DNA from 4 places in the Tritonibacter sp. AK171 genome. Region 3 is predicted to be linked to each of the others. Evidence: riboswitches for the same ligand, from Rfam matches in the RefSeq annotation. Region 3 holds a riboswitch; each other region holds the start of a gene.

Region 1 (7,499 bases), 760 kb from region 3:
GCAAAGCTCTCGGCATAGATCTTGGCGCCATCGGTCTCATAGGTGTGCAGCATGTCAGGTGTCTTTCGTCAGAAGGTGCGGCGCAGCGCGCAGGGTGCGCGCAGAGAGATCAGAACGCAAGGGGCGGTCGTTTGCGCGGCCATTGCGAACAAGGTCAAAGCGGTCGGCGCCGGTGGCGGTCAAGGTCACATCGGCAGGTTTGGGATGGGCGCAGCCCTTGGCGCAGCCCGAGACGTGCAGGCTGGTGCCCTCCGGCAGATGCGGGGCGAGGTCGCGGGCCAGCGCGCGGGTTTCAGAGAGCGCCTGCAGGCACCCGGGTGCGCCGGTGCACGCGCTCACCCGCAGGCGCGGATCCGTTGCGCTGTGGATCAGGCCGGGCAGGGGCGCGATGTCTTGGGCGTTCTCGATCAGCAGCATCCGCCAGGGGGTGAGGCGCAGCGGGCCGAGATCGGCAAGCGCGGCGAAGGTCTCGGCGCTGATCTGGCCAAACTCCAGCGCAACCAATGCGCCGCTGCGGGTCTGGCCGGGGGCGGGCTGGGAAGCGCCCCTTGCGACATCTGCGGTATGCGACGCGGGGGCTGCGCGGCGCGTGAGCAGGGCGTGCATCCTGCCCCGACCCTCCGACGCGCCGCCTTGGTCAAGGAACCAGCGCGCGAGGGTCAGCGCCTCGGCTGCGGCATCGTCTTTGCACAGCTCCAGCGCCACATCGGCACCGTCTGCGCGCAAGGTCAGCCTGTCGCCTGCACCCTCAATGCGGATATCGGCAGCGGTGCCCTGCAACACAGGGGCCGGACCTGCGTCCACGGCAAAGCCGAACTTGCCGGGCAGGGGCAAGTCCTCTGCCTGTGCGAGGCCCTCTGTCAACGCCAAGGCGATCTGGTGGCTGCGGTCTCCTTCCGCCCAGAAGGGCGTCATGAGGATATTGCGGCGTGCCTCGGCGTGTGCGTCCTGTTCCACCAGCCCGAGATCCTGAAGCGCTGCGATCAGGGCGGGATGGCTGTCCTCGCGGACGCCGCGCAGTTGCAAGTTCGCCCGCGCCGAGAGATCAAGAATGCCGTTGCCGTAGCGCATGGAGAGATCCGCGACGGCCTTGGCCTGCTCAGACGTGAGCCGCCCCAGTGGCGCGCGGATGCGCACCACCAGCCCGTCGCCGGACATCATCGGCCTTAGCGCGCCGGGGCACCAGCCATAGACCTTAGGGGCGGAGCTCATGCTGCGCCCTCAAGTGTGGCAAGGATCGAATTGCGCCGCGTCACCCAAAGCCCTGCGTCGCGCAGAGCGTTGAACCGATCCCGCATGGCCTGAAGGGCGGCGGGGTTTTCACGCTCCAGAAACGCCACCAGATCGTCGCGCCCCAGTGTGGCCTCGAAGTATAGGTCAAACAGATGCGCGGGCACCACTTGGGCCAGATGCGCAAAGGCCGCCATGTGATCCAGCGTTGCCGCAATCTCTGCCGCGCCGCGAAAACCGTGGTTCATCATTGAGGTCGCCCAATGCGGGTCAGAGGCACGGGCGCGGGTGACGCGGGCGATTTCCTCCTGCAAGCTGCGCGCCTGCGGGCGGTCCAGACGGGTGGCGTCCATGTGATAAAGCGCCGGGGCCTCAGCGCCCAGACGCTTCATCGCGGCGGCAAAACCGGCCTCATGGGCGGCGTAATCTGAGGCGACCAGAACATCCGTCTCCGCCAGATCTTGCAGATGTACAAAGCTGTCTGCGCTGTGCAAGCGATCCTCAAGCGCGGCGCGCGCCTCGTGGATGTCCCCTTTTGCGTCAATCGCATGCGATGAGGCCGCAAGCCAAGCCTCGCCCGCTGCCGCGCGGGCCTCTTCGGAGTAGTCATCGAGATGTTGGGTCATGCCAAGGCCATATAGCCCGGGCTTGGGGCCAAAGACACGCGGCGTGGTCTTGAGGTAGGGGTTGTCGCCTGGGTCCTCTTCGCGGGCACTCAGCGCGGCGGCGGCGGCCTCGAACATCTGGGCAAGGCCGGGAAACACGTCGCGAAACAGGCCGGAGACCCGAAGCGTCACGTCGATGCGCGGACGGCCCAGAAGGGTCAGCGGGATGATCTCAAAGCCCGAAACACGCTCGGATCCTGCGTCCCATTGTGGGGCGAGACCCGCAAGATGCAGCGCCATGGCAAATTCCTCGCCCGCCGTGCGCATGGTGGCAGAGCCCCAGAGATCCACCACCAACCCGCGCGGCCAGTCGCCATGGTCCTGCAGGTGGCGGCGCAGCAACTCTTCTGCCAGCTTGACCCCTTGCGCCTGCGCCGCCCGCGACGGCACCGCGCGGGGATCGGTGGTAAAGAGGTTGCGCCCCGTGGGCATCACATCCGAGCGCCCCCGGTAGGGCGACCCGGACGGGCCGGGGGAGACCAGCTTGCCCGCCAGCGCATCCAGCACCCCGCGCAACTCTGCCGCGCCATGTTCGCCCTGACCAAAGATATGCAGACCCTCGCCGTATTGGCTTTCCTTGATGTCGCAGACAAAACGGTCGATGCGGGTGATGGCCTCTGCCGCCGAGGCGTCGGCGGGGATGCCCAGGTCTTCTTCGACGCCGGTGCCCTGTGCCTCGGCGCGGATGTCGGCGATCAGCCGGTCGCGGCGCGCAGGATCGAGCCCGTCGGCGGTGGAATATTCATCCAGGAGGCTTTCAAGCCGCGTCATCCCGTCGAGCAGCGTGGTCTGTGCCAGAGGCGGCGGCATGTGGCCCAGAGTGATAGCACCGATGCGACGCTTGGCCTGCGCGGCCTCGCCCGGATCATTGACGATAAACGGATAGATCACCGGCAGATCCCCCGCCAGTACCTCGGGCCAGCACTGCGCCGAGAGTGCCACCGCTTTGCCCGGCAGCCACTCCAGCGTTCCATGGGCCCCCACATGCACCAGCACATCCGTTTGCCTCTGGAGCCAGAGATAGAAGGCGACATAGCCATGGCGCGGCGTGCGGTCGAGGTCGTGATAGTCGTCATCGCGGGATTGCACGTCACCGCGTTCGGGTTGCAGGGCAATCAGCGCCTTGCCCGCACGCAGCGCGCGAAAATGCACGAGGCCGTCCCTGATCGCGGGGTCCTGCTCGGGCGCGCCCCAAGCCGCGGTGAGATCCGCGCGCAAGCGGGCGGGCAGGTGGGCGAGGGCTGCGAGATACTCCGAGAGCGGCCATGTCAGCGTCTCATCCGAGAGGCGCGCGCCAAGGTCTGCCTCGGCCGTGACGGCATAGCCCTCGGTCGCAAGGGCGCGCAGAATCTCGGACGTTGAAGCCAGTGCGTCCAGCCCCACCGCGTGAGCGAGGTTGTAATCGCGCCCCGGATAGGTCGAGAGCACCAGCGCGAGGCGTTTGTCGACAGGCGCTTTGCGGGCGAGCCGCAAATGTGCCTCGATGCGATCCAGCGCCGCCTCCACCCGTTCTGGATCGGCGCGGTGGGTGAAACGGGAATATTCCAGATCGGGGTCGCGCTTGGTGGGGGATTTGAAGCTGACAACCCCGGCAAACAGCCGACCGTCCACCTCTGGCAGGACCACATGCATGGCCAGATCCGCAGGCGACAGGCCGCGATCCGCCAGATCCCAATCCTTGCGCCGGGCCGTAGACAGCGCCACCTGAAACACCGGACAGCCCGTGAGGCTCAGCGGGGAGGCGCTGCCATCGCGCCCCTGCGCGGAAAAGGCGGTGGCGTTGATGAGCGCGGCGGGGTTCAGGGCGGGCAGTTCCGCGCGTAGCCAGTCGACCGCCTCGGGGACCTTGAGGCTCGGTGCGAAAACGCCATAGGCGGCATACCCGCGCGCCCGCAGGCTACGGATCATCGCATCCACAGGGGCGGTGTCGGCTGAGGTCAGATAAGAGCGATAAAAACTGACCAGCACCAAGGGTTTGTCGATCTCGGACAGGGCGTCCAGCGCGCCCCGGTCGGGGTCGTAGAACCCGAAATCCGGCACGGTTTTCTTGCCGATCACCGGGCTGGCATAGAGGCCAGAGGCCAGCGCCAGCTGCGCCAGTGCCGCTTGCGCGGCGACAGCACCGCCCGCATCGCACAGCGCCTGAAGGCGGCGCAGGGTGGAAACCGGCAGGGTGGACAGCTCATCAAGGCGCGGATCTTCTTGACCGTCAGCGGGCAGGATCGCCAGCGCGATGCCTTTGCGCCGGGCCAGATCCTGAAGCGTGGCCAGACCGTAGGACCAGTAGCTCTCGCCACCGATCAGCCGGACCAAGACACCCTTTGCGCCCTCCAGCGTCTGTTCGGCGTAGACATCGACGGAGAGCGGGTGTTTGAGCGCCACCAAATTGGCAAGCCGAGTGGAGGGAAGTTTGCCGTCCGCGCGGTGCCAGCCCGCCGCAAAGGCGCCCAGGTCGCTGTCGGAAAAGGACAGCACCACCAGATCGCCGGGGGTCTGCCCGACGTCATAGGGGGTGTCTGTTTCTCCGAGCCCGTGGCTTTCGCGGAAGACGACGTGCATGAGGTTAGCTCCGTTTGGACACGCCGAGGATAGCCCCGGACCGCGGGTGGGGGAGAAGCCCCCGCCCGGGGGGGCGGTCGGGGGCTGTCCGGCCTCTCGGCCGGACGAAAACGATGTGTTTCCACTTCGCCCGCATAGAAACTCAGGTCCCGAGATCGGCGTGGATGCCTGCTGTGTCGATGTTATCATGCTCGGCGATCACCACCAGCTGGGTCTTGCGCTCCTGTGCGCCCCAGGGTTGGTCGTATTGCGCGCGCAGGCGCTCGCCCACCGCTTGTACCAGCATTCGCATCGGTTTTCCTTCCACGGCCACATAGCCCTTCACCCGCAGGATGTTGCGGGCGCGGGCCATCTCGATGATCCGTTTTTGCAGGTCTTCGGGGTCGGAGACTTCGCCCATTTCGACCACGATGGACTCAAAATCGTCATGTTCGTGATCGTGATGGCCGTCGTGGTGGCTGGGGCGGGCATCAAGGTCGTCTTCTGCAGCGGCCCCCAGGCCAAGGATCACGCGGGGGTCAATCACGCCCTCGGTCATCGGCAGGATCGGCAGCTTGCGCGGGGCCTCAGATTCGATCACTGCGCGGGCTTTCTCGACGCCAGCCTCACCGGCCAGATCGGCCTTGGACAACAGAACGATGTCCGCGCAGGAAATCTGATCCTCAAAGACCTCGGATAGTGGTGTTTCATGGTCAAGGCTGTCGTCCGCCTCGCGCTGGGCCTGCACGGCGTCCAGATCCGGCGCGAACTGGCCCTTGGCGACGGCCTCGGCATCGGCCAGGGCGATCACCCCGTCCACGGTGATGCGCGAGCGGATCGCGGGCCAGTCAAAGGCTTTGAGCAACGGTTTCGGCAGTGCCAGACCGGAGGTTTCAATGACGATATGCTCGGGCGGCTCGGGCAGCGCCATCAGGCTCTCGATGGTGGGGATGAAATCATCGGCCACGGTGCAGCAGATGCAGCCATTGGCGAGTTCCATGATGTTCTCCGCCGGGCAGCTCTCGTCGGCGCAGGATTTCAGGATGTCGCCATCGACACCGGCGGTGCCAAACTCATTCACCACCACGGCGAGGCGCTTGCCCTGCGGGTTTTGCATCAGGTGACGGATCAGAGTGGTTTTGCCAGCCCCCAGAAAGCCGGTGATGACGGTGACGGGGATCTTGTTCAATGTGGTCATGTGAAATGGGCCTTTCGGGTCAATCCTGCGCAAGCTCGGTGGCAGGCGTGTCTGGGGTGTCACTGGAAGAGTCGTGACGCTCGGGGGCGGGCGTCGGGGTTAGCGCGACGCTTGGCATGGAGACGGGCGGGATGCGGGCGATCGATTGTTTGCGAAACACCACCGGGCGCTCGCGCCATGGCACAAAACCATCCTCGGTCGCCGCATAAGCCGCAGCACCGGTGAGGATATCCTCAAGATGGGCATCCGGGTCGAGATCGCCGTAGATATAGCTCCAGCGCGCAGGGCCACCGGAGAGATGTAGCGTGCAGGACCGCGAGCAGGCCGAGAGGCACTCGACCCCGCGCACGGTGACGCCCTCGGGCAGCGCGCTGCCCGCAAGACGGTCTGCAAGGATGCGGCCGGGGCGCATGGCTTCGGGATCGCTGCCGGTCTGGCGACAGGTGGTGCAGACGGTCAGGACGACCGGCTCCGGGCTCTGGCTAGGGGTCTCTCCCATGCGGCCTTTTCTCCTCCTCAGCGGCGAGGCGGGGCAGGCCAGATGGGGGCGCGTGCCATGTGTGGCAGGCCCTCAACCGGTCGCGGCACACCCCGTCCGCCGGTTTCACACGCGCTGGCAGGTCTCCCGGCTTGCGGATGCCAGACCCGGGTTGGGTGCTGACGGTCGTCCCGCCTTCCCGGTGCCGCCCCTAGGGGTGCGCCAGTGGCGTCGGGAGACCTCTCCGGTCACGGTCGCGGGGGCGGCTGTGCTTGGGGCGCGCTGCGGCGTGCCTTGTCACATTCCCTCTTCGCCCGAAGGGTGTCACCTTCGGGAACCAACGAAAATCCCTTGCGCCATGGGGGCACTCTTTGTCAAGACATGGGGCCAAACAGCAGGAGCGACCCCGTGAGCGATCAGACCAGCGCAAGTAGCGAAACCGACATCTCGGACGAAGAAGCGGCACGCCATGCCTCAAAGATGGCCAAGAAAAAGGCCGCCCGTGATCGGATGATGAAAACCAAAGATGGCGAAAAGGGTTTGATCATCGTTCACACTGGCCCCGGCAAGGGCAAGTCGTCCTCGGGATTCGGCATGATCATGCGCTGCATCGCCCATGGCATGCCCTCGGCGGTGGTGCAGTTCATCAAGGGCGCGTGGCAGACTGGCGAGCGGACGTTGATCGAGGAGAATTTCTCGGATCTGTGCCAGTTCTACGCGATGGGCGAGGGGTTTACGTGGGAAACTCAGGACAAGGCCCGCGATATTGCAGCGGCCCGCGCGGGCTGGGAAAAGGCCAAGGAGATGATCCTCGATGAGAAGAACACCATGGTGCTGCTCGATGAGATCAACATCGCGCTGCGCTATGAGTATCTGGATTTGCAGGAGGTTCTGGAGTTCCTCGTCGAGCACAAACCGCCGATGACCCATGTGGTGCTGACCGGGCGCAACGCGAAGGAAGAGCTGATCGAGATCGCCGATCTTGTGACCGAGATGGCGCAGGTGAAGCACCCGTTCCGGGCTGGCATCAAGGCTCAGAAAGGCGTGGAGTTCTGAAACCTCAGCGTGTGTCGTGAGCGGGGATGCGAGGCGCTGCCTCGCGCTCCGGGATATTTTGAGTTAGAAGAGGCAGGGGCGCTGTGCCCCTCTCTTTTGTCGTTCTGTTTTGTTAGTCGGTGACGCGGGATTTGATATAAGCGTCGACCGCGGTGCGCGCATCAGGGTCCAGACGCAGGCCGAGTTTTGTGCGCCGCCACAGGAAATCCTCGCCCGTCCGCACCCATTCGCGGGCAATCGCCCAGTCAAGTTCGCGGGCCGTGATGGTCGCGCCGAAGCTCTCGCCCAGATCGCTCTGCGCCTTGGCGTCGCCCAGAATGGCCCAGGCCTCGGT
Region 2 (7,499 bases), 1.5 Mb from region 3:
CGATACAGAACCCGCAGAAGTGTGGTTTTACCGGCGCCATTGGGACCAAGAAGCCCGTGGAATTGCCCGCGTTTGACCCGGAGCGACAGATCCCGCACATAAGGCTGCCCACCCACGTCTACCGAGAGATCACAAATTTCGAGTATTGGCTCATCGGACACGCGCCATCCCCCTCAGGATATATATGAACGGCGGGGCAGCCAGCAATGCGAGCAGAACCCCGAGCGGTAATTCCTCAGGCGCGAGGAGCACCCGACAAGCCAAATCCACGAGGATCAAGGTGATCGCTCCGAGGATCACAGCCTGCGGGATCAGCACCCGGTGGCGCGCGCCAACCAGCAGCCGCGCCATATGCGGCAAGATCAGACCAACAAACCCCACAATCCCCGCAATCGCAACTGCGATACCCGTCAGTGCAATGGTGACAAAGAACACCAATACCCGGATGCGCCCCACGTTCACCCCAAGAGATTGCGCACGCTCGTCCCCCAATAGGGTCGCATCCAGCTTGGATGCCGTTCGCAAGGCGAGAAACAGGGAGATCACCAGTATCACCAGCAACAGCGGCAGTTCATGCCAATCGGTGCCAGCGGCGGTTCCCATCAACCACCCCATGGCGTTGCGGGTGGCATGCGGATCGCCGACATAAAGGAAAAACGCAGTGAGCGCCTGAAACATCAGAGACACCGCAACGCCCGCAAGAATGACCACCAAAGGATCGAGGGATCGCCCACGGCGTGTCGATAGCGATATGGTGAGCAAAAACGCCGCAGCCGCACCAAGGAACGCGATCAACGGCACGCCCAGCGTCTGCGTAACGCTTGCGGGAAACCAAATAATCGCTCCAACCGCAGCAGCGGACGCGCCAGATGACACCCCCATGAGATAAGGGTCAGCCATCGGGTTGCGCAGCGCGGTTTGCATCAACAAACCCGCAAGGGTCAGCCCCGCACCGATCATGCCCACCGCAAGCACCCGAGGGATGCGCCACTGCCAAACAATCATCGACAAACCGCGCGGCGCGTCTTCACTGCGCAAAAGGATCGCCAGCCGTTCGCTCCAAGTGATCTCAGCCGTGCCCCAAAGGACACCGGCCGCCGTCGCGAGCAGTAGCACCGCAACAGAAAGTGGCAGCAAGAGCGGCGATCCTCGGCTCACTTATTTCAGCCCTGCAAGCTGATCGTTCAGGTTTTCAACACCATCGGCAAATCGCATCCCCAAGAGCGTTTCGGAAAACGGCACGGTAACAAAACGGCCCTCTTTGACAGCGCGCAACTCTCTCAACACCGGGTCCGCCTCCATGTAGGCACGCTTGTCGGCAGCCGTGGACCAGTCGGCCTCAATCAGCAGGATGACATCCGGATCAGCGGCCACAACGCGTTCCCACGACAGATCGACCCAAGTGCCCGGAACATCGCTGCTGATGCTATTGAGACCCGTGAGCTGAGACAGAAGCGCAGGCCCGCCGCAACAACCAATAGAAAACGGCGTATCGGTACCGCTGTCGTAGATAAACGCGGATTGGCCTTCGCCCGCAGGCGTGGCCGTCACTGCGTCCAGACGGGCTTTGAGCGTGCCCACTAGGTCTTCTGCACGATCTTCGACTGCAAAGAGTTTCCCAACCGTTTCAATGTCGTGGAAGATCGGCTCAACAGTCAAAGGCACGTCCTTGGGGTGCTTTTCCTTACATGAAGCATCCACCAGATAGGTGCCAACGCCAAGGTCATGCCATTTGGTCGCCTCGCCGAGATTGTCCTCAGAGAAAGCAGAACCAAATCCGGCAAAGAGGAAATCAGGCTCCTTTGCCAACACCACCTCAGCAGCTGGGTATTTTTCAGCCAGCACGGGCACGGTGTCATAGGCGGCCTTCCATTGTTCCGGGATGGCATCATCCATATAGGCGGTGCCAACCATCGCGTCCTGCAACCCCAACGCCAGCATGACTTCTGTCGCCTGCTGATTGAGGGTGATGGCGCGGCTCGGTGGGTTCTCAAAAGTATGTGAGACGCCACAGCTTTCAATGGTGACCGGATCGGCATGCGCCGCCGAGGCCAGCAACCCGAGCGGCAGCAGCAAATTACGCAGGTTCATGGGACACTCCCGTTTGATGAAAAATAAGATGTTCAAGTCGGCCACCCTTTGCGAGGACGGTCGCGACAAAGCTCTGGATGTCTGAGAGATCGGCCACGCGATACCAATCGCCGCGCGGGTAATGCACGATCACCGGTCCGGCGTTACATGGAAACACGCAACCGGTGGTGGTCACCAAGCAGCTGTCACTGAGCCCGGCGCGCCGAATTTCCACCTTGAGTGTGTCAGCAAGGTTGGGCGCGTCTTTCACATGGCAACGCGGACCTGTGCAAACCAACAGGTGGTGCCGATGCGCAGGCGGCAAATCCCAACCCTTCCCCATCTCACCCGCAGGTTTTTCACCAATCCGGCGCAGGGGTACCTCAGCCCGCGCAATAGCGCGCACGGTGGCCGCGTCGTGTTCCGGGCTGCTGGCAAAAAACAACTCCGGTGTTGAGCCCGATTGCTGGGCAAGCCATGCACCTGCTGCACTGGGCAGCCATTTCTCCAGCGATTGTGAAAACGGCATTCCGACCGGGCGCAGATCAATACGGCTGGCCCCCCGCGCGAGGAGTTCATCAAGCGCAGCCCAAAGACCTTGCCCCTCTGCCTCCAGTCGAATGGCCATGACGGGAACAGGAGCGGCGGCCTCAAGCCCTTGGGCCAGTGCTGCGAAACGCTTTGCGCTCACGTAAGTCGCTGAAATCAGGTAGAGATAAACGTGCATCCCAGCCCTCCAACGGGAGGTAGGCAACTGCAGTCCATCAGATACATCACATCTGGCATCGCGTCCTCCGCAGGCCCACCGCCCGCTTGGTTTATACATCGCGATGGCAGGTCTCCTGACTTGCGGGTCGTTGCGCGTCCGTCCCTTCCCGACCCATTTGGATCAGTGGTGTGTGACGGGGCACTTGCCGCTTACAGTTGCGGGGGCAGTTTCGGATTCGGCGCCCTTTGGCTCCTCCTCACCGAATTCCCTTTTCATCCCACTTGCCTTAGGCGTCGGGGAACCATCGCTACTCTCTTGCGTCAGTGAGACGGCCTGTGTCAAGCGACAGGGAGGAGCCGGATCAGACCATCACGACCGGCCGACCCTCAACCGTGCGCAATGGCGCGTCGGTTTCAAAGACGCTCTGGATCAGCGTCTCGGTAATCACATCCTGTGGTGCACCATCTGCACAAAGGCGCCCCTCCTTCATCACCAGAACACGGTCGGCGTAGGCGGTGGCAAAATTGATGTCATGCAGCACGATGATAACCGTGCGGTCCTTATTGTCTGCCAGATCTCTGAGGCGGGCCATCAGCGCGCGCGAGGCCGCCAGATCGAGATTGTTCAACGGCTCATCCAGCAGCAAATAATCCGTATCCTGCACATAGGTCATCGCCACAAACGCGCGCTGTCGTTGCCCACCGGACAACGTATCAAGCGACCGTTCTGCCAGCGGCAACAGATCAAAGAGGCGCATGCCATCCTCAACCATCGCGCGGTCATCAGGCGTTGGGCGTCCCCTGTGATAGGGATACCGGCCAAAGCCCACCAAATCGCGCACTGTCAAACGGCTTGCGGCGTGAACCGTTTGCGGCAGAATCGCGAGGCGCCGTGCCAAATCCTTGTCATCGCTTTCGCCCACGACAAGCTCATCCACCGTGATACGCCCCTGTTGCCGCGGTATTAGCCGCGCCATGAGCGACAGCAGCGTGGATTTACCCGCACCATTGGGACCAACAAGCGCGACAACGCCGCCTTTGGGGACAGAGACAGAAATATCCCTGAGGATCGGAGCACCATGGATATCATGGGACAGGTTCTGGACCTCGATCATCGTTTCAGTCCTTTCATCAACAACAGCAGGAACACCACCCCACCAAGGAATTCGACCACGACACTGAGCGGGGTGGTAAAGGCAAAGACACGCTCGAGCGCCCATTGGCCGCCAACAAGGATCACGCCGGAAATCAGCGCGCTACCCGGCAGCAGGATCGCATGGCGATAGGTTGGCAGAACCAGATAGGTCAGCGCAGAAACCAAGAGACCAAAGAAGGCCACTGGCCCCACCAATGCGGTCGAGACCGCAACCAGAACTGAAATCAGCAAGAGCGCCCAGCGCTGCCCGCGAAGTGGTGGTTCCCCCAGCGAGGTTGATGCCACCGGTCCGAGTGCCAGCACATCCAACCGGTGCCGCATACGCCACGCCAATCCCAGTGCACCACAGCAGAGAAGAGCGGAGACGCCCAGCAGATCCGTTTCGGCCCGCGAGAACCGCGCAAAAGAGGCCGCTTGTACTACAGCGTATTCACTTGGGTCGATCACACGCTGCAAGAGGCCAGTGATAGAACGCAGCATGACCGCCAAGACCACCCCGGTCAGAAGCATGCGCATCAGGTCGCCCTGCCCTTTGCGCAACAACAGGCCAAAGAGCATCACCGCCGCCGCACACATCAACGTCGCATTGGTCAGCATCAATAGCCCCGGATCGAGCTGTTGATAGGCAGGTGCTCCCAGTGCGACCACTGCGGCTGTCAGGATCAAAACGTAAAGCGCATCAAACCCCATGATCGCAGGTGTCAGGATGCGATTGCCGGAAATGGTCTGAAACATCACCGCCGCCACCGCCTGCGCTGCGCCAATCAACAATAATGCCGCGAGTTTTTTGCCGCGAAACATCAGCGCAAACTCAAGGCTCCCCTTCACGCCAGTGAACAGATAGGCGAGTGCGCAGGCCACGAGGGCGAGCGTGAGTAACAACAGGCGATTACGATACATGCTGCCCTCTGCCGTAAAGCATCCACAGGAAGACAGCCGCGCCGATGATGCCGATGACGGTCGCCACGGGCACCTCGAACGGATGCACCACAAGGCGCGCAAAAATATCCGAAGCCAAGACCAAACCTGCACCCGCCATTGCCGTCAGCGGCAGGCTGCGGCGCAGATTGTCACCGACGAGGCGGCTGACAAGATTTGGCACCACCAGCCCGATAAAGGGGATCGCGCCCACTGTCACAACGGTGAGGCCCGTCACCACAGAAATCACCACCAGACCGCTCAGGACGACCTGACGGTAGTTGAGGCCGAGGTTGAGGCTCACCGTTTCCCCGAGGCCAAGAATGGAAAACTGATCCGCCACCAGATAACTCAGCACGGCCGCAAGACCTGCAATCCACAGCAATTCGTATCGCCCACGCATCGTGCCGGAGAACTCACCGGTCAGCCAGATGTCGATGTATTGCAGCATATCAAGTTGAAAACCGATGTAGACGGCGGCCGAGCCAATCACACCGCCGTAGACGATACCCACGAGCGGCACCAACAGCGGCTCCTCTGGCGGCAGGCGGCGGGTGATCGCAAAAAAACCGATGCTCCCGATCAGGGCAGCAAAGGCCGCGAGCGCCATCTTGAGCCCAACGGAAGCCGCCGGCAGACAGACGGAAACGACCAACAGTCCGAGCATCGCGCTTTGACCGGTACCGGCGGTCATCGGCTCCACAAATCTGTTGCGCGCGATGAGTTGCATGATCTGACCGGCAATCGCCAGTGACGCACCGGTCAGGACCACAGCAAATGCGCGCGGCAGGCGACTGTCCCAGATTAAGGCCCTCGCCTCCGGCGTCGTAACGTCCATCGGCGAAAGAGGGGTCGCTCCAACAAAGAGCGACCCAACGAACAAGAGGCTGAGGGCCAGAACACCCAAGGCAGTGCGCGACATCAAAGATCAGTTTCCGTTGAAACCGGCCTCAATATCCGAAAGCGTGCGCATCATCGACTGAATGCCACCGCCGGAGATGTAGATATCTGATGCGTTGAGATAGACGACCTGATCGTTCTTCCACGCTTTGGTTTCGTGCATCAACGTGTTGTCGAGCGTGGTTTTCGCATCCTCGCCCGGCTGACCAATCGCAGCGAGACGGTCGATCACAATTAACCAGTCCGGGTTCACGGTCTGGATAAATTCAAAAGATATGCTTTCACCATGTGTGGAATCGCTGATCTCCGCCGCTGCTTCTGGCAGGTCGAGTGTGGAATGCACCCAGCCAAACCGGCCCGCCTTGCCATAAGCCGAAATTTTCGGACCGTTGGTCAGGATGATCAAAGCCGTCCCCTTATCTGCCACCGCGGCACGGGCGCTCTTTAGCTGCGCATCAAAATCCGCGCGCAATTCGGCCGCCTTATCTTCGCGACCAAAGATCTTGCCGTAGGTGTCCAAGCGCGCCAGCCCCTGTCCAACGACATCTTCCCAGATCGTCATATCAATGGCTGGAGCCAGCTCGCCCATCGTATCAACCTGATCGGAACTGCGTCCGCCCACGATGATCAGATCGGGCTGCAGCGCATGTACGGCCTCAATATCAGGCTCAAACAGGGTGCCCAGATCTTCGGCTTTGTCCGCAACGCTTTGGAGGTAGTCCACATAAAGGTTCTGCGGCGCGCCGCTTACATCGACGCCCAGCGCAGATAGCGTGTCTACAGCGGCGATATCAAAAACGGCGATTTTTTCAGGATTGGCGGGTACGTCTACAGCACCGCGGTAGGTGTCGACGGAAACAGTCTCCGCAGCAAAAGCAGGCACTGCAAGAAACAGTGCGGAGGCACAGGCGAGTGATCGAAACATAGAAAAGACTCCGGGTCTTTTGATGGTTTTGAGGGATCGGTCTCGCTGGCTGTTGCTTGTGCAATTGCTGGCATTGATTAACTGCCATAGCTCACACAGAAGAGCCATGGTCAATTCGAAAAGTTAGATTTCAGGACCAGTCAAGGCGCTCTAGTTTATCGCGGAAGGCAAAACGGATCAGATGGCTTTCGATGATCTCTTTGGATTGCTCTAGTCCCGCCTGATCTTCTGCCACCACAGTCATAACCAAGACATCGTCGCTGGCAGCAAAGGTTGCAGTGCCACAGGGAAACGCGACCTTGCCGGAATGAGCGTCACATGACGCCTCGACCTTATGCGCGAAATGTTTGCACAATTGCTGCAGATACTGGCTGGCTTTGGCGGTCTCGAACTGGCTTTCGGACGTCAACATTTATGTTCTCCTCTTTGCTACGCGTCTGAGTTGCGCCCTTGTCAGGCGCAATGGTTCGAACGTAGTAGAGCGGATCATCAACAATGACTACCGGCAGTTGCTTGCATCTGCCTGCGCCCGCCCGCATGGTCTGCCTCATGACTCAGGACACCACTCGCAAAACGCTTCTCTGCTTTGGATATGGCTATACCGCCCGCGCGTTGGCAAAAATTCTGCCGCGCAATGAGTGGCATATAATCGGTACAACCCGTGACACTCCTGATCATAGCGATGACGCGCATGTGGAGTTGATCACATGGCCGGGAGATGTCTTCCCGCTGCAAAACGTCACTCATATCCTCTTGTCAATTAGCCCGTCCGAGGCCGGCGATCCGGTACTGAACGCGCTGGGTACACAAATTGCCGCGCTG
Region 3 (7,499 bases):
AGCTTGCGCCGGAGCAGGCGCCAACCGGTGATCGCGCCGCGACCTTTCAGATATTCCATCCATTGCTCCACAGCGCTGGCAAAGGCCAAAGCCTTAGCTTCGTGTTGGAGGTCAATCTGACAATGGTAGAGATTCATGCGCCGCTTCTCCCGACTCAATACGCGGAAATCACGGTCAAGTTTGCGCCCAAAACATGAGCGAAGCGTAAACGAAAAACGCCGCCCCAAATCTGGAGCGGCGTTTTCGCGAGATTTTAGCGGTAAGAGATTATTCTTCCACAGTTTCTTCGTCGTCACCGTTGTCCGCAATCCAAGCGACCGAGACGACCTCTTCACCCTTACCGGTGTTGAAGATCCGCACGCCGCCCGCAGAACGAGACCGGAATGAGATGCCATCGACCGGCACACGGATCGACTGACCCTTAGATGTTGCGAGCATGATCTGGTCATCCAGCTCCACCGGGAAGGAGGCCACCAATGCGCCACCACGCATCGCTTTGTCCATCGCGGTGACACCCATTCCACCACGCCCGCGCACAGGGTAATCGTGACTGGACGAGAGCTTACCGGACCCGCCTGCAGTGATGGTAAGGATCAGGTTTTCCGCCGCAGACATCTCTGCAAAGAGCTCGGTGGAGAAGTTCGGATCTTCGACCGCATCCTCGTCAGAGGCATCCTCATCCGTGAGACCCGCCATGGCGCGGCGCATCTTGAGGTAAGCCGTCCGCTGCTCGGGCGTGTACTTGGAGTGGCGGATCACCGACATGGAGACAACCTCGTCACCATCGCCAAGCTTGATCCCGCGCACACCAACGGAATTGCGAGAGTTGAACACCCGCACCTCGGTTGTTGGGAAGCGGATCGCGCGCCCGGTATTGGTCACCAGCATGATGTCGTCATCTTCGGAACAGATGCGCGCATTGATCAGCTTGGTGCCCTCGTTATCGTCCTCAAACTTCATCGCGATCTTGCCGTTGCGCATGACATTCGTGAAGTCCGACAGACGGTTACGGCGCACAGTTCCTGCAGATGTGGCGAACATGATCTGCAGATCGTTCCACTCTTCCTCGGCGCGATCCACCGGCATGATGGCGGCGATGGACACCCCCGTGGGGATCGGCAGGATATTGACGATCGCCTTGCCCTTGGAGGTCCGGCCACCCTGCGGCAGGCGCCAGGTCTTGAGCTTGTAGACCATTCCATCCGTGGTGAAGAACAGAAGCTGCGTGTGGGTATTGGCCACGAAGAGCGTGGTGACCACGTCCTCTTCCTTGGTCTGCATGCCCGACAGCCCCTTGCCACCGCGTTTCTGGGCGCGGAAATCTGCTAGCGGGGTGCGTTTGATATAACCACCAGAGGTCACGGTCACCACCATGTCCTCGCGCTCGATCAGATCCTCGTCGTCCATGTCACCGGACCAGTCGACAATCTCGGTGCGACGGGGCACGGCAAAGCTGTTTCTGACCTCGGTCAGCTCATCGGCGATGATCCCCATGATGCGCTCACGAGAGGACAGGATTTCAAGGTATTCCTTGATCTTAGCTGCCAGTTCTTCAAGCTCATCGGTGACCTCTTTGACGCCCAGTTGGGTGAGGCGCTGCAACCGCAGCTCAAGGATCGCGCGGGCCTGAACTTCCGACAGGTTATAGGTACCGTCGTCGTTCATCGTATGGGTCGGATCATCGATCAGGCGAATATAGCCTGCGATGTCCGAGGCTGGCCAGCGGCGTGTCATCAGCTTTTGACGGGCTTCGGCAGCATCCGCAGAGGAGCGAATGGTGGCGACCACCTCGTCAACGTTGGAAACGGCAACCGCCAAACCACATAGGATGTGGCTGCGCTCGCGCGCCTTGCGCAGATTGTAGGCGGTGCGTCGCGCCACAACATCTTCGCGGAAGTCTATGAAAGACGTGAGGAATTTGCGCAAGGTCAGCTGTTCAGGACGGCCACCGTTCAGCGCCAGCATGTTGCAGCCGAAGGACGTTTGCATCGGCGTGAAACGATAAAGCTGGTTCAGCACGACCTCGGCGGTGGCATCGCGCTTCAGTTCGACAACAACACGCACGCCATTGCGGTCAGATTCGTCCTGCACATGAGAGACGCCTTCGATGCGTTTTTCGCGCACTTGTTCCGCGATCTTTTCGATCATGGACGCCTTGTTGACCTGATAAGGAATCTCATCAACAACAATAGCGTAGCGGTCTTTCCTAATCTCTTCGACACGGGTCTTCGCGCGAATGATAACGCTGCCGCGACCCTCAAGATAGGCCTTGCGCGCGCCAGAACGGCCCAGCATCACGCCACCGGTCGGAAAATCGGGACCCGGCACATAATCAATCAGTTGCTCAGACGTCAGATCCGGGTCTTCAATCAGGGCAAGGGTTGCATCCACCACTTCGCCAAGGTTGTGCGGCGGGATATTGGTGGCCATACCGACCGCAATACCACCGGCACCATTGACCAGCATGTTTGGAAAACGTGCCGGAAGAACAGTGGGTTCCTTGTCCTTGCCGTCGTAGTTGTCCTGGAAATCAACCGTTTCTTTTTCGATATCCGCGAGCATGAAGGCTGCGGGCTTATCCATTCGAACTTCGGTATAGCGCATGGCGGCAGGGTTATCGCCGTCCATAGAGCCGAAGTTGCCCTGACCATCCAGAAGCGGCAGCGACATGGAGAAATCCTGCGCCATCCGCACCAAGGCATCGTAGATCGCACTGTCACCGTGGGGGTGGTATTTACCCATCACGTCGCCGACGGGACGGGCCGACTTGCGGTAGGCCTTGTCGTGGCTGTTGCCGGTCTCATGCATGGCATAGAGAATCCGGCGGTGCACCGGCTTCAGACCATCCCGAAGGTCGGGAATGGCACGGCTGACAATAACCGACATCGCATAATCGAGGTACGAATTGCGCATCTCGGATTCGATGGAAACCGTCGGACCATCATAAGACGGGCGCGCTGGCAGGTTTTCATCAGGGTTTTCAGGAGTTTCCGGCGTATCGCTCACGTTGGCTGCCCGCTTCTCTTTTGGATCTATATGTTGTGGGGTCACCATATCAGACCGCGCATATACCGTGCAAGCAAGCAGCCCCGCAAACCTTAGCAGCAATGGCGCTTATCTGCTAACAATATGATTTATATGAAAATTTACCTGTCTTCCGTAGGCTGGTTACATCAACCCTTTTTCGGAGGATGTAAATGGAACCATCTGAAACGGAACTGATGCTCAAAGGTTACGGCCTGACCACGGCTGAATTCACTTATCACATGCCTGACTATACACATGTCCTCAACACGTTTGTCTGGCAGGATTATGATCTGGCACCGGATCATCCGCGACTGTTTTCCTTCATAGATTTCTGGAAACAGGAAATCGAAGGTCCGCTGCATCATGTCCGCTTTTCGCATCGTAAAATGATGTCGAGCGGGGAATGGCGTAACGTGGTGGGCGAATTCTATATCAACTGAGCCGGCATGGCGGCACTTGGCCTTCGGGTTGAGCTATGACACTGTTTTGTTCAGAATGTCACATCAGCAATGATGTCACCTCAGAATTCAGGAGCAGTGTCATGAATTTCAACGAATATCCGGATAGAGAGATGCTCTCGATCTCGGTGGCCAATCGTATTGCCGGGGATCTGAAAAATCATCTGCTGCGCAATGGGCGCGCGGCAATCGCCGTTGCGGGTGGCACCACGCCGGGTCCGATTTTTGATGACCTTTGCGCGGCTGAATTGGATTGGGGCAATGTCTGCGTCATGGCCTCGGACGAGCGCTGGGTGCCCGAAGACAGCGATCGCTCCAACGCCAAGCTGATCCGCAGCCGGTTGTTGACCAATCGCGCGGCTGAGGCGCAATTCCTGCCGTTTTATACAGACGGGCTGGAGCCGGATGACGCCATCGAAAGCCTATCGGAAAAAGTGCGCGGGCAGGGTGGTCTTGCGGTTGCGCTCTTGGGCATGGGGACGGATATGCACACCGCCTCGCTGTTTCCCGGCGTCGCCGGGCTTGAGCACGCCCTAGCTGCTGATGCGCCGGAAGTCGCTGTGATGCGCCCAGATAGCCAACCCGAGGCGCGTATCACGCTCTCGGCGCATGTTCTGGATGCGGCAATGGCGAAACATCTGGTGATCTTTGGGGCAGAGAAACGCGAGGCACTCGAGCGCGCACAGAGCCTGCCACCGGAAGAGGCACCTATTCAGGCTGTTTTGTCAGAATGTCAGGTTCACTGGGCGGAATAAGTCACGCCGCACCAAGGCGCGCGGAGGCGATCAGCTTGCCTCTGTTGCCCCATCCAATGTGACAAACTGCTGTCGCAGGCTTTCCGGGATCGGGTAGCCTGCGCTACCGTCTGCAGATCTGAACACCATTACACCGACCATGCTGGCGCGCAAATCTCCAGACCAGATTTGCTGCTCCAGAATATACGAGGTCCGTCTGAAGGACAGCACCCGTGCGGTGGTCACGTAAGTTTCCCCCAGAACCATCTCACGCACATAATGGATATCGGCATTGCGGACCACGTGACGCGGTTCATCACCGTTGAAATGATGGCGGAAATGGCTGTTGTAGTAGTTCACCCGCAACGCCTCGAACCAGTCGAGGTAGGCCTTGTTGTTCACATGCTGAAGAATGTCGATTTCAGAGAAACGAACACGATCCGCCATGGCCATGGGCACGGCTGCGGGCAACCCTTGGGCAAGTTGTTCATCGGCGGTGAGCGGTGTGAGAAAGCGTGGTTCCATAAGATAGGGGACTACGGAGAACCATACAAAGGCGCAACCCATTTCGGCACCAATGCGACGCAGCGATCATGTGAAATTTAGCGGAGTGGAGCGGGTGAAGGGAATCGAACCCTCGTCGTCAGCTTGGGAAGCTGCTGCTCTACCATTGAGCTACACCCGCGACATGCGCTCAGTATCACTGTCTGCAGAACAACGGCAAGCGTTTTGAGCAAAGCCAGAGCAATTTTTCTGCCTTTATTCAGAGGAATACTATGATCACTGAGGGGGGATCGGTTTGCACGCCCGATGAGTGGCATGATCCGCGCAAAAGCACTTTACATTCTCGGGCGAGGCTGACAAATACGCTCTCACTGCGGGTGTGGCGGAATTGGTAGACGCACCAGATTTAGGTTCTGGCGCCGCAAGGCGTGGGGGTTCAAGTCCCTTCACCCGCACCAAACTCCCTTAAGACCAAAAACCTCGCCTATATGGGACCTGCGAAAGTATGCGCCGAAGTGGTTGCAGACTTTTGTCGCTCGATTTTCTGCGGCAAGAAGGGGGAGCGCGCACTTGGTGCTCGGCGTCCTTACAAATTCCTTAATGCGCCTTCTGGAAACTTGACAGGGTTGGGTGCATCCTGCTTATTGCCCAACGTTCTGGTCCGGCTGGAGAAGTCTTCACCCGGTTAAAAGGGAACACGGTGTGGTGTAGCCAACAGGCACCAAATCCGTGACTGCCCCCGCAACTGTAAGCGGAGAGCGATGTCGCAACAGACCACTGCCCCAGAGGGGCGGGAAGGCGCGACAAAGCCTCGACCCGCGAGTCAGGAGACCTGCCCGAACAATCACCCAGTCCGGGCGCGGGGCGTGCCAAGGACTTCGGATGTTCCGATGCGGTGGTATTTTCACCGTTTGCGGGAGCCTCTGCGTTTCCTCGAACTCAAGATAGACAAAGAAGCCGCATACATGCGGCGCGTTGACCTGTATGCGCAGGTCATAAGGGTTTTGGGACAATGAGAACGACAGCTACCTCTTTCTTTGCGATCTGCGCGGTTGTTGCAGCCGGGAACGCCAAAGCACAGGACAATCCTGTGATCGACCTTCAGCCAATTATCGTGTCCGGAGGATTTACCCCGATGGAACTGCAACGGTACGGCCGTTCGGCCAGCGTCCTGACCGCGCGGGACATCGAGGAACGCGGCATTACATCCGTGCAAAACGCACTTCGCTCCATTCCCGGTCTCGCAGTAAATGGTTCCGGGGACAGCTTTACCCAGGTCCGTATACGCGGTGGCGAGGGCAACCATACGCTGATCCTGATCGACGGCATCGAAGCAACAGGTGGCGACGGGGAATACATCCTTACCGGGCTCGATACTGCCAATATCGAACGGATCGAGGTGCTGCGCGGGCCACAGTCAGTGTTTTATGGCTCCAACGCCTCTTCCGGGGTAATCAACATCATTACCAAGAAGGGCAATATCGGCCAGGAGTACGGCGGCAGTCTGGAACTCGGCGCAGATGGATGGCGGGCTTCGGCTCGAGCCTCCACGCGCACCGACCGCGGTGGCCTTTCCCTCAGTCTCGCCCATGACCAGGATGACGGCTACGATATCTCCGGCGATGGCGGCGAAGAGGATGGCATCCGCCGCAGCACGCTGCAACTTTCCGGCGACTATCTCGTCACCCCTGAGCTGAAGCTCGGGTTCACCTTCCGCAAAGCCGATGAGGAATACGACAACGACAGCACGTCCTGGAGCGCGACTGACGCCGCTTCCTATGTCGTCGACGAAGCCGCCCCATACAGCGAGCGCGACGAGCGGCTGGGACAAGTCTTTGCCGAATACGAAATGCTCGGTGGCCGGATGAAGCATCGTCTTTCCTATGAACGCACCGATTACGACCAGTCCTACAATGGTGGAACCCCGACCGAGACCCAGACCACGGCCGCGAAATATCTCCTGAGCTATGCGATTGACGGCGGCCAGGTTGTCGATGCGAGCCATCTGCTGAACGCGATGCTGGAATGGGAAGAAGACACGAGCAGCTCCAATCCCGCCTATAACCGTGAGTCAAATTCCGTGGCGCGGGAGTATCGCGGCAGCTTCGGCAACGGGCTGGACATCCAGCTTGGGGCGCGGTTTGACGACAACAAGGTCTTTGATGATGCCACCACCTGGACCGCTAGTGCGTCCTATACCTTTGCCTCAGGCGTGCGGTTGCACGCTTCTGCCGGAACCGGGATCGTCAACCCATCCTATTTTGAACTTTATGCCAACGCAGATTACGGCACCTCGGTCTATCAGGGCAATCCGAACCTGAAGCCGGAGGAGAACCGCAGCTTTGACATCGGTGTCGAAGTGCCGGTGCTGCAGGGCCGTGGCGTGATCGATGTGACCTATTTCAACGAAACGCTCACAAACGAGATCGAGAGGTATTTTGTAGGCACCGATCCGGTGACCAGCGCCAGCATCTTTTCCTACCGCAATCAGGCAGGCGACAGCGACCGTCAGGGCGTAGAGGTGAGCGCGGAACTGGAAGCCACGGATGTGATCGATCTGCGTCTGGCCTATACCTATCTCGATGCGACGAACCCGAATGGATCGGTGGAAGTCCGTCGCCCCGAACACGAGGTTCTTTTGAGCGCGATCGTGCAAACCTTCGGTGGGCGTGGTTTGATCACGGCAGACCTGCGTCACGTGGCCGGGAACTACGACACCCAATACTGGGGCAGCTACGCAACGGTGGAGATGGACGCCTACACCACTGTCGACCTG
Region 4 (7,499 bases), 780 kb from region 3:
GATTACCTGCATCTGGATGCGCTTCTGGATCAGCAGCATTGCAAGAGCGATGCCCATGACGAGATGCTCTTTATCATCCAGCATCAGACCAGCGAATTGTGGATGAAGCTTGCGCTGCATGAATTGCAGGCCGCCCGCACCGCCCTGCAACAGGGCCAGACCGCCGAGATGTTCAAGATGCTCGCCCGTGTGAGCCGGATCTTTGAACAATTGAACAGCGCCTGGGACGTTCTACGCACCATGACCCCGGCGGATTACACCCGCTTTCGCGAGGCTTTGGGGCCATCCTCGGGCTTCCAGTCCCATCAATACCGGCTGATTGAATATGTGCTGGGCAATCGCAACCCAAACATGCTGCGCCCGCATGAACATGTGCCAGAGGTCCACGCGATGTTGAGCACAGAACTGGCCCGCCCCAGTTTCTATGATGAGGTAAATCGCTACCTGTTCCAGACCGTGGATGGCCACACCGATCATCTGCCCGCGCCGGTGCCGGATGCGCCGCATGCCCTTGATGACGATATTCAGGCGCGCTGGCTCAAAGTGTATAATGACATCGACACCTATTGGACGCTCTACGAACTGGCCGAAAAGCTGGTTGACCTTGAGGACTATTTCCGCCGCTGGCGTTTCAACCATGTGACCACGGTTGAGCGCGTCATCGGTTTTAAGCGCGGCACCGGTGGCACGTCTGGCGTGCAATATCTGCGTCGCATGCTGAGCGTTGAGCTCTTCCCCGAACTCTGGACCCTGAGAGGCGATCTCTGACATGACCAACCTGCCCAAAAAACACCTCTTCGACATCCCAGAGGGCATGATCTACCTCGACGGAAACTCACTCGGCCCCCTGCCCAAGGGCGCAGCGGAGCGGGCTGTCAAAACCCTCACGCAGGAATGGGGCACCCAGCTCATTAAGGCGTGGAACACAGCTGACTGGATGGCCCTGCCGCAAAAAGTGGGCGACCGGATTGCAGGCTTTATCGGGGCTGCACCGGGCAGCGTGGCCACAGGCGATACGCTCTCGATCAAAGTCTATCAGGCTCTGGCGGCGGCGCTGAAAATGCGCCCGGAACGCCGGGTGATCCTGTCGGACACTGGCAACTTTCCGACCGACCTCTACATGGCGCAGGGGCTGATTTCGACCATCGGCAAGGATTATGAGCTGCGCACCGTCGCCCCCGAAGAGGTCGCCGATGCGATCACCGACGACGTGGCTGTGGTGATGCTGACGGAGGTGGACTATCGTTCCGGTCGCCGCCACGACATGGTGGATATCACGGCACGCGCGCATCAAAACGGTGCGGTGATGATCTGGGATCTGGCCCATAGCGCGGGCGCTTTGCCGGTAGATCTGACGGCCTGTAATGCAGAATTCGCGGTGGGCTGTACCTACAAGTATTTCAACGGCGGTCCCGGCGCGCCTGCCTTTATCTATGCCCGCCCCGACATCGTTCTGGAGGTGGAGCCTGCGCTCTCGGGCTGGCTTGGTCATGACGCACCCTTTGCGATGGAACCCGACTACCGTCCCGCCATGACAACCGAGCGCCTGCGCGTTGGCACGCCTCCCATTGTGCAACTGTCGATTCTCGACACCGCATTGGATGTCTGGGAGGGGGTCTCCATGGAGGAAATACGCGGCGCGTCTGTGGCGCTTTGCGAGACATTTATCGCAGAAGTCGAGGCCCGTTGCCCGGATCTGACCCTTGCCTCCCCGCGCGAAGCAGATGTGCGCGGCTCGCAAGTGTCCTTTGCTTTTGCGGACGGCTACGCGGTTGTGCAGGCGCTGATTGATCGTGGTGTGATCGGTGATTTCCGCGCGCCCAACATCATGCGTTTTGGTTTCACGCCGCTCTATCTGGATCAGGCGGATGTCGTGCGCGCCGCAGAGATCCTTGAGGACGTGATGAAGAGCGAGAGCTGGAAAGATCCCAAATACCAAGTGCGCTCGCGGGTGACTTAAATCCGGCGCGCGTCCGGCTGCGACCTCGACGAGGGGCGGCCGGGCACCTCAGCACAGAACGATTATGGCGGTCCCCGCGACCGCAAGCGCTGCACCGATGATGGCGGTCGGGTGTGGTCTTGTTCCGTCCTTGAGCCAGAGAATAGGCAGTACCAGCACGGGCGATAGTGATCCCAGCACCGCCGCAACGCCTGCGTCGAAATTGGCGAACGCATAAAGCAGCAGGGTTGATGACACGCCATACCCGATAAAGCCCGGCAAGATCGTGCGCCCTAGCAGGGCCGGCGTCATGTCTGGATGTGCCGCGTGCCTGCGTCTCGGCCAGAGTGCAACAATCGAGATCACGAACGCGGCCCCCAGCAGCCGGATTGCAGAGGCCGCAAGCGGTTCTGTCCCCGCAAGCATCGCCGGTTTCATTACCAGAAAGCCGAACCCCTGACAGGCTGTCGCTGCGAGACCCAGCAATACGACCGTCCAGAGGGTTCCGTCTTTTGCCTCTGTGGCGGCCCTCTCCTTGCCGCCGAACCCCACCGCAAGTCCCACACCGCAGAGTGTGACTCCCGCTCCGAGCAGATCTGCAGCGCTCGGGGTTTCACCGAGCCAGATAAGGGCCATCCCCGCAACAAGGGGCGCTTTGAGGGACAGCAACAGCTCGGTGCGTCTTGGTCCCCCTCTGCGCAGACATTCGATCATTGCCAGATTGCCTAGGACGATGCCGATACAGATGCTCATGCCAAAGGCGGGCCAATACGCCCATGCTACAGTGCTCCAATACCCCAGTCCGCTGCACAGAGCAGCGAGAATGGCGGAGCAGGCGATCAGCTGAATGCGGGTGAACTCAAACGCGCCCAATTGGCGGGCTGGACCATGCGCCAACACGACGCCGGTCGCCCAGCCAGCCGATGCGCCCAAGGCTGCGAGAATGGGAAGGAGGATCATGACAGGGCTCCAATTGGGCGCTACTATTCTAGTAGCAATAGCTCGCTACACAAATAGTAGCAATGATTCGAAGGAAGGGACGTGTCATGTCAGCAGGGGTACCCAAACCCGGCAGCCCCGTTCGGGGGTCAAAAACCGGCAAGCCGATCATGGCTCTTTTTGACCTGATGGGACGCAGCTGGGCGCTGGGGATTATTTGGCAATTGTCGTCCGGACCAATGACATTTCGTCAGCTTCAGGATCGCTGCGAACAGGTTTCGCCAACGGTGTTGAATAAGAGAATCAAAGAGTTGTCTCAGAGCGGTTTGGTCACGCGCGATGATGCAGGCTATGGCCTGACGGCTATGGGAAAGGACTTATATCAGCTGCTGCACCCATTTGGCGCATGGTCTGAGGCTTGGGCAAAGGCGTTGTCAGAGCAAGAGAGGTGACTGCGGGCCATAGAGATGTGAGTGCTGAGGGCATGCTGCAGGCAGGGTGGCACTCCCGCCCCCGCGCGGACCCTTGCTGACGCAAGTCTCCCCTTGGGGTTGGGCCGGGCAGCCTGTCCTTTGGACAGGCTGCAGCGCCGGACCGTCAGGTCCGGCGCGACGCCCAACGGGAGCGGGACGCATTTTTAATGCGGGCGCGACGGGCGGGAGCCCACCCGAGCCGATGTCATGCATCGCCGGTGATAAGGGCAGCCAGTGGTCAGCCTAACCGTTCCAGTAGGTAGATATCCATGATCCAGCCATGTTCCGCGCGGGCACGGGCGCGGGTGGCGAGGATCTCTTCCTGCACCTCAGACAACCGCCCCGCGATATTGATCTCATTGGCCATACCCGCATAGGCGGACCAGTGGATCATCACGTGTTCGGGGGCCGCAATGCTCTGAAAGGAACATTCGCCATCCAGCATAATCACCAGCGTGTCGCAGCCCATAGGCCAGCCCGTATCACGCAGGCGGCGGCCGGTGGTGATCTGCACCGGTGCGCCGATGTGATTGAGCGGTACGCCATGCGCCGCCGTCAGCGCTTGAATTGAGGTGATGCCGGGGATCACTCGCATCTGCATCTCCATCCGCGTCTTCAGGCGCTCGGCGATGCGCATGGTGCTGTCATAGAGCGAAGGATCGCCCCAGACCAGAAACCCTGCCTGTCCGCCCTCGGGCAGATGTGCCGCCAGCGTAGCCTGCCAGACCTGCGCGATAGCATCGTGCCAGTTGTCCACGCGCTGACGATAGTCTGCTGTGGCTGGATCACGCACGGGCAGGTCAAACTCAACAATCTTAGGCGGATGCGCTACCCCGGTCAGCACTTCCGCACAGATTGCTTGCCTCAGGCCTGCAAGATCGTCTTTGCCAGCGCCCTTATGGGGGATCAAGATCAGATCCTGCGCGCGGATCGCCTCGACCGCCTCCAGCGTCAGATGCTTGGGGTTGCCGGTGCCGATACCGATCAGGCAAAGCTGGAGCATGGGCGCTCTCCGTTCGTTCTAGTGGTCTGACCGCAATGGGGGCCTCTGGGAGAGAGGTCAAGAGGGCAGGGTTACTGACTGCCGACCCAGAGTGTCGCCTCGACCGGGACGCCATCGACCGCGATCATGCCGTGGCTGTTGGAGTTGAGCGAGACTTTGACCTCTGCGCCGCCTTTGGGAAGAGCAGGGATATGCATCCATGCGCCATAGAGCCGCGCGATTTTCTCATCGTTTACATAGACATGGGCGTGGCCCTCGCCGGGTTGATCCGCGCCTGAGGCATGTTCTGGGGCAAAACGGAAATTTTGCGTTTCCACCTGCAGGTTCCAACCTGACATTGCATCGGGCGTGACGCTGATTTCGACCCTTGGGGCGTCGTCACCCGCGGGGGTGTTCACCATGGCAGAATGATCGTGCGCCATCATCCCGGTGGTGCCGCCATGATGCGCGGGATTACTATGGTCGTGACCTTCAAAGGCCACACCATTTCCGGCAGCGGTGACAAAGCCGATACCACCCCCAAAAACAAGGCCAATGGCAAAAAGCGCAAGCGAACGGGACATGTGATCTCAATATGTTAGAGGAGCTCTCGTGAGAACGGCGAAGGGGCCGCCCTGTGTTAAAACCCCCGCCGCGACACCTGTTGCAGCGGCGGGGGCAAAAGGCGTCAGCTTATGCGGTGGTCTCTGCGTGTGCGGTCTCTGACTGCCAGAAATAGGCGCAGAACGCTCCAAGCAAGACCCATGCCGCCATGCCAATCCCAAAGGCACGCGCCGCAAAAAGCGCCCCAATTTCAGTGGGTACCGGACCGGTAAAGCTATCAGGCTCTGGCGCGCCAATCACATGCGGGGCCATCAGCAACAATGCGGCGATCACATAGGCCACCAGATTGCCGCCAAAGGCGATCAGCCACATGGCAACCCCTGCACTGGCGACTGTGGCAACCCACCAGACCTGCCGCGCGCCCACATCTGCGGCAGCGACGCCGGGTACTTCTGGCGCCAGTGTCAGACCGGGAGCGAAGTGAAACGCGACAAAGCCCGCAAGCCCCCAGATGATTCCATGCCGGGCGGTGATCTCATGGCCCTGCCGCTCAGCCTGAGACATCAAGGCCACCATCACCAGCGCATAGCCAGTGTAGGTCAGCATGGTGAACAGAATGCTGAGCAGATTGCGCATCGGCTCATCAAACAGGCCGGGCAAATCGGGGTGGGCGGAAACGGCCTCACCGCCAAAATGCACCAGCTCGCCGGATTCATATAGCTCAGCATGCAACAGCACAGGTTGCACGAAGAAAAGCTGCAGAAGGGCGGCAATCAGCCCCGCTGCAGCACCAGCGAACAGCGCGCTGGTCAGAATGCGTCCAAACATCTGCTTAGTGGCAGGGGAAGCCGGTGGCGTGGCGCACGTCATGCGCCGCATCATGCAGGGTCGAGGCCTGGACATGGCCCGTCACGGTGATGATCCCCAGCCCCAGAACCACGGCAAAGAGCACCGGGATGATGCTGCCGGCAGAGGCGGTCGATTTGATCGTCTTGGTCGTCATTAGTCGTCCTCCGTACCGTCACACCCGACGGCACATTAACTGTCCTCGTTTGATACGGCCGGTCTCCTGACTTGCGGGTCGCGGCGATCATTCTCCTTCCCGGCGCAGGGCCAGTGGATGCTGAATGTCGCTCTCCGCTCACAGTCGCGGGGGCGGTTGAGGCTCGGGCGCCGCGATTGGGTCCGCCGTTCCTCATTCCCGTTTCAGTCCCGGCGCTGTGCGCTCTGGGACACCGTATAGCGGTGATATTGCGGTGTCGGGGTCTGATCGGTCAAGCATGAAACCGCCTTTGCGGCGCGCGTTCCCGTCATCTAGCCCTGCGATTGATCTGGTGGTGTTGCGGTCTGGCCCAAGGTCGCAGGGATGCGTGCGATCGCCTTAAAGCGCAGATCGCCCAGTGGGCGCGCATCGCTCAGCGTGCCGTCGGCGCTGGCGTCATAGAGCCGCAAAAAGGTGATGATATCTGGCAGGTCCGCCGTGGTGATCTCGCCAAAGAGATAAGCAGTCTTGCCGCTCTGGCGCACGGCGAGGGTCTGCGGACGGGTACAGCCTGACATGCAATCGACCCCCTGCACCTCTGCCTTAAGCCCCGCCGCGCGCAGCGCCGCCGCCAGTTGGTCGGTCAGCGTAGGGTCTGCGTCGCGGCAGGTACGGCAGAGCGAGATCATGGGCTGTGTCATGCCGGGGCGGGGGCGTCTTCTTCTGCCAGTGGCCCATATAGGATCAGTACCGGCGCAGGCGATGTGATCGCCTCCAACAGCTCGGGCAGGGTGGCCACCGTCACCCGGTGCAGCTCTTGCGCGGGCGTCGAGACCCCAAGCGCCACCAGTGCAGGTGTGTCTTGCGGCAGGCCCGCCTCCAGCAGCAGGGACAGCAGCGCCGCAAAGGTGCGCTTGCCCATATAGACCACGGTGGTTGCCTCAGGGTCGGCAAGGGCCGCAAGGTTCATGTGATCCGGCAGGCCGCCGGTCACGTCATGGCCGGTGATGAACTGCAACCGGCGCGCGGTCAGCCGCCGGGTCAGCGGAATTCCCGCAGCGGCGGCGGCGGCAGAGGCGGCGGTAACCCCGGGGATGATCTCATATTTGATGCCAGCGGTGCGCAGTGCGATCATCTCTTCCTCAAGGCGGCCAAAGACGCCGGAATCCCCGGATTTCAACCGCACCACATGGGCACCGGATTGGGCATAATCCACCAGAAGCTGGCTCACGTGGTCCTGTTTGGGCGAGGGGCGGCCCGCGCGTTTGCCCACGCCCACCAGATCCGCATCCTCGCGCGCATGCGACAGGATCGGACCCGAGGACAGGTCGTCAAACAGCACCGCATCCGCCGCTTCCAGACGTTTGACGGCCTTTACCGTCAGCAGGTCCGGATCACCCGGCCCGGAGGAGACAAAGCTGACAAACCCGCTCATGCGTGCTCTCCGGTGATCAGGTGGAAAAAGGTGCCGGTGACATGACCCTTGATGGATCCGGTTTCGGGGACCGGATTGCCGTCAGCGTCCATGACGCGCGCCAGCGGTGCGTCGGGTTCATCCAGAATGGTCGAGTAATGGAACTCATGCCCGCGCAAATAGGCACCATTGTCAAAGCCCGGCAT

The links. Region 3 has a riboswitch for cobalamin ahead of QNI81_RS06515 (TonB-dependent receptor plug domain-containing protein). Riboswitches for the same ligand answer to the same signal wherever they lie in the genome.
Positions count from the first base shown of each region.
Region 1: it holds a riboswitch for cobalamin, as region 3 does, so the genes downstream of both, QNI81_RS02860 (DUF1636 family protein) here and QNI81_RS06515 (TonB-dependent receptor plug domain-containing protein) in region 3, are expected to answer to the same signal.
Region 2: it holds a riboswitch for cobalamin, as region 3 does, so the genes downstream of both, QNI81_RS14270 ((2Fe-2S) ferredoxin domain-containing protein) here and QNI81_RS06515 (TonB-dependent receptor plug domain-containing protein) in region 3, are expected to answer to the same signal.
Region 4: it holds a riboswitch for cobalamin, as region 3 does, so the genes downstream of both, QNI81_RS02790 (CbtB domain-containing protein) here and QNI81_RS06515 (TonB-dependent receptor plug domain-containing protein) in region 3, are expected to answer to the same signal.

Region 1 is NZ_CP126134.1:601,665-609,163, forward strand. Features, by position in the region: gene QNI81_RS02840 (precorrin-8X methylmutase) at 1-53, opposite strand, end outside; gene cobG (precorrin-3B synthase) at 55-1,212, opposite strand; gene cobN (cobaltochelatase subunit CobN) at 1,209-4,454, opposite strand; gene cobW (cobalamin biosynthesis protein CobW) at 4,597-5,631, opposite strand; gene QNI81_RS02860 (DUF1636 family protein) at 5,651-6,130, opposite strand; cobalamin riboswitch at 6,230-6,466, opposite strand; gene cobO (cob(I)yrinic acid a,c-diamide adenosyltransferase) at 6,491-7,165, shown strand; gene glpD (glycerol-3-phosphate dehydrogenase) at 7,278-7,499, opposite strand, start outside.
Region 2 is NZ_CP126134.1:3,021,759-3,029,257, reverse strand. Features, by position in the region: gene QNI81_RS14285 (ABC transporter ATP-binding protein) at 1-161, opposite strand, end outside; gene QNI81_RS14280 (FecCD family ABC transporter permease) at 151-1,158, opposite strand; gene QNI81_RS14275 (ABC transporter substrate-binding protein) at 1,159-2,091, opposite strand; gene QNI81_RS14270 ((2Fe-2S) ferredoxin domain-containing protein) at 2,078-2,797, opposite strand; cobalamin riboswitch at 2,886-3,100, opposite strand; gene QNI81_RS14265 (iron ABC transporter ATP-binding protein) at 3,141-3,893, opposite strand; gene QNI81_RS14260 (iron chelate uptake ABC transporter family permease subunit) at 3,890-4,834, opposite strand; gene QNI81_RS14255 (ABC transporter permease) at 4,824-5,774, opposite strand; gene QNI81_RS14250 (siderophore ABC transporter substrate-binding protein) at 5,781-6,677, opposite strand; gene QNI81_RS14245 (DUF2218 domain-containing protein) at 6,808-7,089, opposite strand; gene QNI81_RS14240 (SDR family oxidoreductase) at 7,173-7,499, shown strand, end outside.
Region 3 is NZ_CP126134.1:1,366,080-1,373,578, forward strand. Features, by position in the region: gene QNI81_RS06480 (DUF6614 family protein) at 1-137, opposite strand, end outside; gene gyrA (DNA gyrase subunit A) at 268-3,006, opposite strand; gene QNI81_RS06490 (usg protein) at 3,198-3,467, shown strand; gene pgl (6-phosphogluconolactonase) at 3,569-4,240, shown strand; gene QNI81_RS06500 (acyl-CoA thioesterase) at 4,271-4,744, opposite strand; tRNA gene QNI81_RS06505 (tRNA-Gly) at 4,831-4,904, opposite strand; tRNA gene QNI81_RS06510 (tRNA-Leu) at 5,097-5,181, shown strand; cobalamin riboswitch at 5,364-5,577, shown strand; gene QNI81_RS06515 (TonB-dependent receptor plug domain-containing protein) at 5,736-7,499, shown strand, end outside.
Region 4 is NZ_CP126134.1:587,725-595,223, forward strand. Features, by position in the region: gene QNI81_RS02755 (tryptophan 2,3-dioxygenase) at 1-768, shown strand, start outside; gene kynU (kynureninase) at 770-1,960, shown strand; gene QNI81_RS02765 (DMT family transporter) at 2,009-2,899, opposite strand; gene QNI81_RS02770 (winged helix-turn-helix transcriptional regulator) at 2,986-3,330, shown strand; gene cobF (precorrin-6A synthase (deacetylating)) at 3,590-4,354, opposite strand; gene QNI81_RS02780 (hypothetical protein) at 4,426-4,917, opposite strand; gene QNI81_RS02785 (CbtA family protein) at 5,027-5,725, opposite strand; gene QNI81_RS02790 (CbtB domain-containing protein) at 5,730-5,900, opposite strand; cobalamin riboswitch at 5,940-6,150, opposite strand; gene QNI81_RS02795 (DUF1636 family protein) at 6,212-6,580, opposite strand; gene cobA (uroporphyrinogen-III C-methyltransferase) at 6,577-7,314, opposite strand; gene QNI81_RS02805 (cobyrinic acid a,c-diamide synthase CobB) at 7,311-7,499, opposite strand, start outside.